3 regions of the Streptomyces sp. NBC_01525 genome follow, and region 3 is predicted to be linked to each of the others. Evidence: riboswitches for the same ligand, from Rfam matches in the RefSeq annotation. Region 3 holds a riboswitch; each other region holds the start of a gene.

Region 1 (3,388 bases), 500 kb from region 3:
GACGACGGAGCATCCGGCGAGGAGGGCGGGGGCGAGTTTGGCGGCGGCGGTGAACTGCGGGACGTTCCAGGGGACGACCGCGGCGACGACTCCGGCGGGCTCGCGGCGGATGAGCAGCGGGCCGAGGAGACCGTCGCGGCGTTCTTCGAACGGGAAGTCGCGGGCCACGGTCAGCGCGGCGTCCCACACCAGCATCGCGGCGAGCGCCTGGACCATCACGCCGGAGGTGTAGGGGGTGCCGTTCTCGGCGCTGATGACCTTGGCGATCTCCTCGCTGCGGACGGCGAAGGCGTCCTTGATGCGGGTGACCACCGCGATCCGCTCCTCCAGCGGAGTGTCGGCCCAGACGCCGGAGTCGAAGGAGGTGCGGGCGGCGGTGACGGCGCGGTCGACGTCGGCGCGGGTGGCGTGCGGGACGCGGCCGATGAGCTGTTCGGTGTGCGGGGAGATCACGTCGAGGGTGTCGGGTCCGGCGGGGTCGACGAGTTCACCGCCTATGTAGAGCTTGCCGTGTTCGACGAGGTCGCTCATGGCTGCCGCCTCCCGCGGTCGGCCGCCCCGCCCGGCGTCCGGGGCGGGGCGGGAACTTCCGTCAACTGCCTGCGCGTCGCGCGTGTCCGGCGCCGTCCCGGGCCGTCCGCCGGGGGGCGGAGCGACACCGAAGCAATTCTGACGGCACGTCAGTTATGGGTCGTTGAACTGATACCACCTCCCGGAGCAGGAGTCCACAGGGCCTCCGGGAACCGGCGGCGGGGCCCGCGCCGTCGCCGCCTTCGCGACCGGGCCTCCGTGGACGCCGATGTCGTCCGGCGCACCCGGGCGGCGCGGCCCGCCGCGTGGCGGGCGCGGCTGGCCGCGAAGCTGGCCGCCGCCGGGGCGCCCGAGGAGCATCTCGCGCCGTTGACGGGCGGCGGGGAGCTGCCGGGTCAGCGGGCGGCGGTGCCGGACCGGCACATCGCCCCGGGTGAGCTGCTGGAGCTGCCCGGCCGTCGGCTGCGTGCCGTCTGGACGCCGGGGCACACGCCCGGCCATGTCTGTCTGCATCTGGAGGAGGCGCACCCGGGGCGGGCGCCGGGCGCCGGGTTCGGGCGACTGTTCTCCGGTGATCATCTGCTGCCGGGGGTCAGCCCGCACATCGGTGTGTACGAGGGGCCGGGCGAGGCGCCCACCGACCCGCTGGGGGATTACCTCGCGTCGCTGGAGCGGGTCGCGCGGCTCGCCCCGGCGGAGGTGCTGCCCGCCCATCAGCATGCGTTCACCGACGCGGCGGGGCGGGCCCGTGCGCTGCTCGATCACCACGAGGCGCGGCTCGGCGGTCCGGTACGGCTGCTCGCGGAGCCGCTGACGCTGTGGCAGCTGACGGTGGCGATGGAGTGGAACCGTCCCTGGGAGCGGATCCCGTACGCCTCGCGGAACATCGCGGTGGCGGAGGCCGAGGCGCATCTGCGGCGGCTGATGACGCTGGGCCGGGCGGAGGCGGTGCCGGGGTCGGATCCGGTGACGTACCGGGCGGTGTGAGGCGTACGGCACGGGGCGGCCGACAAGTCTCGGCGGGGCCGTCGCACCCCGGTGGCGCCGGGGCCGGGTGGCCGTCGCGCCCCGGTGGCGGCCGTACGGCGGTGACCGTCGGGCCGCGCCTGCCTTCGTACCGCGGTGGCCGCCGCCCCGGCGCCGGGTGGGCGTAGCGGGGCGACCGCTAAAATGTGCGGACAACTCCATCCGTGCCCGATCGGGGGAAGCCGGTGAAATTCCGGCGCTGACCCGCAACCGTCAGGGCGGACGTGCGCCGTGGGCGCGGTCCGCACGAGCCGGAACACCCGATGGGGCGCGACAGGCTCCCGCCACCGGCGGGCCGCGTGCGGCGGCCGGACCGGTGGCGGCACCGTCGAGGTATACGGAGCTGAGCCCGGTGCCACCGCGTACGGCCCCGGCCGTCGTGCGGGTGGAGGGCCGAGCGCGGCCGTCCGCCCCGCGACGCCCCGAGCGCTCCGAGCGACCTGACTGAGAGGCACCGACGATGGCCCCCCTGGCCCCTTCCCGCGCCGCCCTGGTGCGCCGCGCCGCCGTGGTGTGCGCCGCGGCGCTCGTGCCGGTCGCGGCGACCGCGCCCGCCGCGTTCGCCACTCCGGCGCCGTCCCCCAAGAAGCTGCCCGCGGGCCTGTACGGCTCCGGTGACCCGCAGTACGACGGCGTGTGGCGGCAGTCGCTGGCGCTGCTCGCCCAGCACACCGTGCAGGTCAAGCCCGCCGCCACGGCCGTGGACTGGCTGACCGGCCAGCAGTGCGCCGACGGCGCGTTCACCGCGTACCGCGCCGACACCGCGAAGGCGTGCGGCGCGTCGACGATGCGGGACACCAACCAGACGGGCGCGGCGGTGCAGGCGCTGGCGGCGCTCGGCGGGCACGGCCAGGCGGTGGACAAGGCGGTGCACTGGCTGACGTCGGTGCAGAACGACGACGGCGGCTGGCCGTCGATGCCGGGGTCACCCAGCGACGCCAACTCCACCGCGGTGGTCATCGGCGCGCTGGCCGCGGCGGGCGAGGACCCGGCGAAGGTCACGTCGCCGAAGGGGCACACGCCGTACGAGGGGCTGCTGACGTTCCGGCTCGGGTGCGCGGTGAAGCCCGCCGAGCGCGGTGCGTTCACCTTCCAGCTCAAGGGCGCGGCGGCGAACGCGGATGCCTCGGCCGCCGCGGCGACCGGCGCGCTCGGCAAGGGCTTCGTCGTCCCGGCGGCGGGCAAGGACGCCGACACCCCGGTGGCCGCGCCGGACTGCGGCGGGAAGAAGGAGCCGACCGGTGCGGATGCGGCCGCGCTGCGGTCCGCCGCGTCGGGCGCGAGCGCGTACCTGGTGAAGGAGATGGACGCGCACGGGCAGCATCTGATGTCGGCGATGCCGGGCGCCGAGCCGCAGCCGGATGTCGGGAACACCGCGGACGCGGTGGTGGCGCTGGCCGCCGGCGGGCACGGCGCGGCGGCGGCCAAGCCGCTGGCGTGGCTGGAGAAGAACGGCCCGGCGTGGGCGAAGCAGGCCGGTCCGGCGGCGTACGCGCAGCTGGTGCTGGCGGCGCACGCCACGGGCACCGACCCGCGGGACTTCGGCGGTACGGATCTGGTGGCCGCGCTGAACGCGACGGGCCCGAAGCCGTCCGCCGCCGCGGAGAAGGCGGTGCCGAAGGAGAAGGGCACCGGCTCGATCAGCGCGTGGTGGCTGGTGCCGGTGGGGCTCGCCGCGGGTGCCGGTATCGGGTTCCTGCTGAGCGGCCGCCGGAAGCGCGGGCAGTGATGCGGCGGTCGCGGTGGGCCGGTGCGCTGGCGCTGGCCGGAGCGGTGACGGCGCTGGGCGCGGGCCCGGCGCAGGCGCAGGGGTACCGGTACTGGTCGTTCT
Region 2 (3,388 bases), 3.3 Mb from region 3:
GTGGTCGGGGTGGAGCACCCCGCGGGCGGTACGGGTCGCCGACCACGCCTGGTGCGGGCCGTGCCGCTCGGCGAGGTCCGCGGACGCCTCGTAGGCGGCGAGCATGATCCGCTCGGAGATCCGGGTGGACAGCGCACGCGCCTCGGGCGAGTCGAACGGCAGCCGCAGCCGGAAGAAGACGTCCTGGAGGCCCATCAGGCCCAGACCCACCGGCCGCCAGCGGGAGTTGGAGGCCGCCGCCTGCTCGGTCGGGTAGAAGTTGATGTCCACCACGCGGTCGAGGAAGGTGACGGCGGTGCGGACGGTGGCGTCCAGCCGCTCCCAGTCCATCGCGTCCTCCCACCCGGCGGCGGGGTCGCCGAGGTGCGCCGCGAGGTTGACCGAACCGAGGTTGCAGACCGCGGTCTCGCCGTCGTCGGTGACCTCCAGGATCTCCGTGCAGAGGTTGGAGGAGTGGACGACCTTGCCGGGCTCGGCGGTCTGGTTGGCGGTGCGGTTGGCGTGGTCCTTGAAGGTCATCCAGCCGTTGCCGGTCTGCGCCAGGGTGCGCATCATCCGGGAGTACAGCACCCGCGCCGGGACCTGCTTGGTGGCGCGGCCCTCGGCCTCCGCCGTGCGGTACGCGGCGTCGAACTCGTCGCCCCACAGGTCGACCAGCTCCGGGGCGTCCGAGGGGGAGAACAGCGACCAGTCGGCGTCGGCCTCGACGCGGCGCATGAACTCGTCGGGGATCCAGTGCGCGATGTTGAGGTTGTGGGTGCGCCGCGCCTCCTCGCCGGTGTTGTCGCGCAACTCCAGGAACTCCTCGATGTCCGCGTGCCAGGTCTCCAGGTAGACGCAGGCGGCGCCCTTGCGACGCCCGCCCTGGTTGACCGCCGCGACCGAGGCGTCCAGGGTCCGCAGGAACGGCACGATGCCGTTGGAGTGCCCGTTGGTGCCGCGGATCAGCGAACCGCGGGCCCGGATACGGGAGTACGAGAGGCCGATGCCACCGGCGTGCTTGGAGAGCCGGGCGACCTGGTGGTAGCGGTCGTAGATCGAGTCCAGCTCGTCCAGCGGCGAGTCCAGCAGATAGCAGGACGACATCTGCGGGTGGCGGGTGCCGGAGTTGAAGAGGGTGGGGGAGGAGGGCAGGTACGACAGCGAGCTGGTCAGGCGGAACAGCTCGGCGACGTCGGCCAGCGCCCGCGCCGAGTCGTTCTCGGCCAGACCGCAGGCGACCCGGAGCAGGAAGTGCTGCGGGGTCTCGATGACCTGCCGGGTGGTGGGGTGGCGCAGCAGGTAGCGGGAGTGGACGGTGCGCAGCCCGAAGTAGCCGAACCGGTCGTCGGCGCCGTCGGCCAGCGCCCGGGTGACGAGGGCGTCCAGCTCCTCGGCGTGGGTGGCGACGAAAGCGGCGGTGGAGTCGGAGATCAGGCCCTCGCGGTGGCCGGCGGCGACCGACGCGGAGAACGAGACGGCGCCCTCGCGCGCGGCCTCCTCGGCGATGGCGAGGGTGAGCAGCCGCGCGGCGAGCTTGGAGTACTGAGGCTCGTCGCCGATCAGACCGGCGGCGGCGTCGATCGCCAGCTCCCGCAGCCCGGCCTCGTCGGAGCCGGGGTGGCGGCCGCGGAGCGCGGCGGCGGCGATCTTGCCGGGGTCGGTGGCCGTCAGGTCGGCGGTCAGCTCGGTCAGGGTGCGCAGCAGGGCGGTGCCGGGCGGGTCCTGGCCTGGGGCGTCGGCGGGGAACGTGGCCGTCTCAAGCGCTGCGGCCTCGGCGTCGGTCGCGGACTGCGGTGGCGCGGTGGTCACGTGGTGCTCTCCCTCACTCGGCGGGGGCCGGAGGGAGGCGCGACGGACGTCCACGGCGGGCGGCGGCGCCCGGCGGCACACAGGGGCGCTCGGGCGCGCGGAGGCCCGCGCGGCGTCCACCGGCCCATCCCTCGGGGCCCGGACATCTCGACGTCCGGACCAGGGCGGCGCGGACGTACCATCGGCAGGTCTTCGGACTCACGGGGCGCACGCCGATCAGGCGATATCGGGGGATATCTGCGCTCTCGTACACCATTGCGGGACAGTTCCGGACTCACACCGGATTCCCCTGCGGCGACAGCGAGGACGAGCATACATGTGGTGGTGGGCTCTTGGGTGCACCCCCATATCTAGTGCGGTGTGGTGAGGGATGGGTGGCTGTCAGTGGTCTCGGGTCGGCCGAGCCGTGCCACGACTGGGCGAGCGGGCCTTCGCCCCGAACAACAGGCCGCCGCGTCCCGGAAGGAACACGGCGGCCTGCGGGGAGAGGTCGCGTCCGCGACGTCAGCGGCCCGCCGGAACGTCCGCCGTCGCGGGCGGCAGATCCGGCGTGACGCCCTTGTCGCCGGCGTCCGCGGTGTAGTCGCCGGGGCTGGTCTCGTCGATGCCGTCGGGGGCCTTGAGTGCGCGCAGGACGACGGTCAGGACGACCGTCACCACGACGTTGAGGACGAACGCCGTCAGGCCGATGTAGCCGATCTGGCCGATGCCGGGGATCTCCGCGCTGGAGCCGCCGAAGTGGGCCTGCGTCGGGCTCGCCACGCCGTAGGCGGCGAGCGTGCCGTAGGCCATGCCGACCGCCCAGCCGGCCAGCAGCGCCCAGCGGTGGAACCACCGGGTGAACAGGCCGCCGACCAGCGACGGCATCGTCTGGAGGATCCAGATGCCGCCCAGCAGCTGGAAGTTGATCGCCACGGTCTTGTCCATGCTGAGCACGAAGACCAGCGCGCCGACCTTCACCAGCAGCGACACCAGCTTGGCGACCTTGTGCTCCTGCTCGGGCGTGGCGCCGGGCCGCAGGAAGTCCTTGTAGACGTTGCGGGTGAAGAGGTTCGCCGCGGCGATGGACATGATCGCGGCGGGCACCAGCGCGCCGATGCCGATCGCGGCGAACGCCACGCCCGAGAACCAGCTCGGGAACATGTCCTCGAAGAGCTGCGGGATGGCGAGTTGGGCGTTGCCGTGGGTCTCCGTGCCCGCCTTGATCGCCATGAAGCCGAGCAGCGCGAGGAAGCCCAGCATCAGCGAGTACAGCGGCAGGATCGTGGTGTTGCGGCGGATCACATTGCGGCTGCGGGAGGAGAGCGTCGCGGTGATCGAGTGCGGATACATGAACAGCGCGAGCGCCGAGCCGAGCGCCAACGTGGCGTACGCCCACTGGCTGTTCGGGCCGCTCGCCAGCTCACCGCGCGGTTTGCCGGTCGGGCCCGGTTCGGCGAACGCCTTGCCCGCCGCGTGGAAGATCGCGTCGAAACCGCCGAGCTTGATCGGGATGTAGATGATCGCGACGGCGATGACCAGGTAGATCAGCCCGTCCTTGACGAACGCGATCAGCGCCGGGGCGCGCAGCCCCGAGGAGTAGGTGTACGCGGCGAGC
Region 3 (3,388 bases):
TCGGGTTCGGTGATGGGTTCGGGTCTGGGCCGCAAGGGCGGCGTGGTGCGCTGGTCGACGGCGGTGCGGATGGTCGTCGCCTGGTGCCTGACGCTCCCGGCCGCGGGCCTGGTCTCCGCCGGTGCCGCGCTCCTGGCCGACCAGGGCGACTGGGGCATCACCGCCGTCGCCGTCCTCGCGCTCGGCATCTGCGGCGCCATCTGGGCCGCGTCCCGCCGCAAGCCCATCGACCACACCAACGTCAACGAGGCCGAGGCCACGGAGCCGCCCGGTGTGGTCACCGCGGCCCTCCAGACGGTCGCCCCTCCCCCGGCCGGGTCGCTCGCGCCCGCCGAGGGCGAGGAGGCCGCCCTCGCCGCGAGCGCCCCGCGCGCCACGACCGCGACAGCCGCCGGCTGACCGCCCGACTCTGAGGAACCGCAGCATGAGCATCGACTGGGCAGCTCTCGGCCAGGTCTTCGGCGTCACCCTGGTGGTGACGGTCGGGATCGTGGGCCTGTTCACGGTCGGCATCGTCGGCACGGCCCGCCTCCGGCAGGAGGGCGCGGCCGCCACGGCGGGCGCCCCGAGCACCGGCGCGCGGATCGGCGGCCTCGCCGCGTACGCGGTCTGCGCGGCCGCGGTGGCGTACGGCCTCTATCTGATCGTCGCCGCCTGACCCGTCCGGCAGTACGCGCACGGCGCCCGGTCACCGCAGCTCCGCGGTGACCGGGCGCCGTGCGTTGTGAGGGCCCTGTGGTGTGGGCCACAGGCCGTGCGGTACCGCGGCGTCGCAGGTCACGGGCGAGTTGACGGGGTTGGCGGGGCGTGGTGGACTTCCCACGCCAATCGGCGACAGCAGAGGAAGTCCGGTGCGAATCCGGCGCGGTCCCGCCACTGTCACCGGGGAGCGTTCCTCCGACGAAGGCCACGGTCCGCCTCGTGCACGCCCGACGGGCGCACGCCAGGGCTGGAAGGCCGGGGGAAACGCCGATCCGGGGAGCCAGGAGACTCCTGTCGCCGTCACGTCGAACCAGGGCGCGGACCCTGAGTGAGGACATACCCCATGCCCGGCAGCCCGCTCAGAGTCTCCCGTGTGCCTTCGGTGATCCGTCGAGGCGTGACGGCGGTCTGATCCGATGCGTGCCGAACACGCCACCTACGCGTGCGGTGCGGCCCTGGGCTTTCTCGGTGATCTGCTCGCCGCCGACCCGCGGCGCGGCCATCCGGTGGCCGCCTTCGGGCGCGCCTCGACGGCCGTCGAGGCCCGGCTCTGGCGCGACCACCGCGGCCACGGCGCCGTGCACGCCCTGCTCTGCGCGGGCGGTGCCACCGCTGGTGCCGCCCTGCTGCGGCGCGCGGTGCGCGGCCCCGCGCCCGTCCCCTCCGCCGCCCGTACCGCCGCCACCACCGCGCTGACCGCCGCGACCGTCTGGTCGGTGCTGGGCGGCACCTCGCTGGGCCGGGAGGCGCGGGCCGTCGGCGATGCGCTGGCCGCCGGGGACCTGGCGCGGGCGCGGCGGCGGCTGCCGCATCTGTGCGGCCGGGATCCGCAGGCGCTGGACGGGCCGCAGATGGCGCGGGCGGTCGTCGAGTCGGTCGCGGAGAACACCTCGGACGCCGTGGTGGGCGCGCTGGTGTGGGGCGCCGTCGGCGGTGTCCCGGGCCTGGTCGCGTTCCGGGCGGTGAACACCCTCGACGCGATGGTGGGTCACAAGTCGCCCCGCTACCGCCGGTTCGGCTGGGCGTCGGCGCGGCTGGACGATGTGGCCGGGTGGCCCGCCTCCCGGCTGACCGCCGCGCTCACCGTGTTCGCCGCCCCGGACCCGCGCGGCGCCGCGCGGGCCTGGCGGCGCGACGGCGGAGCGCATCCGAGCCCCAACGCGGGCCCGGTGGAGGCCGCGTTCGCGGGGGCGCTGGGCGTACGGCTCGGCGGGACGCTGGCGTACGGCGGGCGCGTCGAGCACCGGCCGCGGCTGAACGAAGCGGGGCGGCCGGTGGCGACGGAGGACATCGCGCGGGCGGTGCGGCTCTCGCGCCGAGTGAGCGTGCTGGCGTTGACGACGACGGTGGCCGGGCGGCTGCTGGCGGGCGCGGTGCGTCCGGCCCTCGCCCGGCGGAAGGGCAGGATCCGGTGACGGGCGGCGGGCTGCTGATCGCGGGGACCACCTCCGACGCGGGCAAGAGCGTGGTGACCGCGGGGATCTGCCGCTGGCTGGTGCGGCAGGGCGTGAACGTCGCGCCGTTCAAGGCGCAGAACATGTCGCTGAACTCGTTCGTGACGCGGGACGGCGCGGAGATCGGCCGGGCGCAGGCGATGCAGGCGGCGGCCGCCCGGGTGGAGCCGTCCGCGCTGATGAACCCGGTGCTGCTCAAGCCCGGCGGGGACCGCAGCAGCCAGGTGGTGCTGCTCGGCAAACCGGTCGGCGAGATGAGCGCGCAGGGGTACTTCGGGCGCCCCGGGAGCGGGGCGCGGCCCGGCGGGCGCGCGGAGCTGCTGGCCACCGTCACCGACTGTCTGGCGGAGCTGCGGCGCGCCCATGACGTGGTGATCTGCGAGGGCGCGGGCTCCCCGGCGGAGATCAACCTGCGGCGGACCGACATCGTCAACATGGGCATCGCGCGGGCCGGGCGGCTGCCGGTGGTGGTGGTCGGCGACATCGACCGGGGCGGCGTGTTCGCGTCGTTCTTCGGGACCACGGCGCTGCTGTCGAAGGAGGACCAGGCGCTGGTCGCCGGGTATCTCGTCAACAAGTTCCGCGGCGATGTGGCGCTGCTGGAGCCGGGCCTGGACATGCTGCGGGAGCTGACCGGGCGGCCGTCGCTGGGCGTGCTGCCGTTCGCGCACGGGCTGGGCATCGACGAGGAGGACGGGCTGCGGGTGTCGCTGCGCGGCGCGGTCCGCGAGAGCGTGGTGGCGCCGCCGCACGGCGCCGATGTGCTGCGGGTGGCGGTCGCGGCGGTGCCGCTGATGTCGAACTTCACGGACGTGGACGCGCTGGCCGCCGAACCGGGCGTGGTGGTGCGGTTCGTGGACCGCGCCGAGGAGCTGGCGGACGCGGATCTGGTGGTGCTGCCGGGCACCCGCGGCACGGTGCGGGCGCTGGCCTGGTTGCGGGAGCGGGGGCTGGCCGACGCGGTCGCCCGGCGGGCCGCCGAGGGCCGTCCGGTGCTGGGGATCTGCGGCGGGTTCCAGATGCTCGGCGAGGTGATCGACGACGAGGTGGAGTCGCGGGCGGGCACCGTGCCGGGCCTGGGGCTGCTTCCCGTACGGGTGCGGTTCGCGGCGGAGAAGACGCTGGCCCGGCCCGTCGGCACGGCGCTCGGCGCACCGGCCGAGGGGTACGAGATCCACCACGGTGTAGCCGAGGTCGGCGGCGGGGAGCCGTTCTTCACCGACGCCGACGGG

What was found. A riboswitch is a leader RNA that binds a small molecule or an ion and turns the genes downstream of it on or off. The one in region 3 is predicted to bind cobalamin.
Region 1: another riboswitch for cobalamin. It lies ahead of OG422_RS08685 (prenyltransferase/squalene oxidase repeat-containing protein); the one in region 3 lies ahead of OG422_RS06525 (cobalamin biosynthesis protein).
Region 2: another riboswitch for cobalamin. It lies ahead of OG422_RS21320 (ribonucleoside-diphosphate reductase subunit alpha); the one in region 3 lies ahead of OG422_RS06525 (cobalamin biosynthesis protein).

The regions. Positions count from the first base shown of each region.
Region 1 is NZ_CP109397.1:1,947,742-1,951,129, forward strand. It holds gene OG422_RS08675 (aldehyde dehydrogenase) at 1-531, opposite strand, end outside; partial or broken gene OG422_RS08680 (MBL fold metallo-hydrolase) at 787-1,518, shown strand; cobalamin riboswitch at 1,700-1,840, shown strand; gene OG422_RS08685 (prenyltransferase/squalene oxidase repeat-containing protein) at 2,018-3,286, shown strand; gene OG422_RS08690 (SCO2322 family protein) at 3,286-3,388, shown strand, end outside.
Region 2 is NZ_CP109397.1:4,733,657-4,737,044, forward strand. It holds gene OG422_RS21320 (ribonucleoside-diphosphate reductase subunit alpha) at 1-1,791, opposite strand, end outside; cobalamin riboswitch at 1,957-2,122, opposite strand; gene mctP (monocarboxylate uptake permease MctP) at 2,296-3,388, opposite strand, start outside.
Region 3 is NZ_CP109397.1:1,444,671-1,448,058, forward strand. It holds gene OG422_RS06515 (anion permease) at 1-399, shown strand, start outside; gene OG422_RS06520 (hypothetical protein) at 425-658, shown strand; cobalamin riboswitch at 840-993, shown strand; gene OG422_RS06525 (cobalamin biosynthesis protein) at 1,119-2,117, shown strand; gene OG422_RS06530 (cobyric acid synthase) at 2,114-3,388, shown strand, end outside.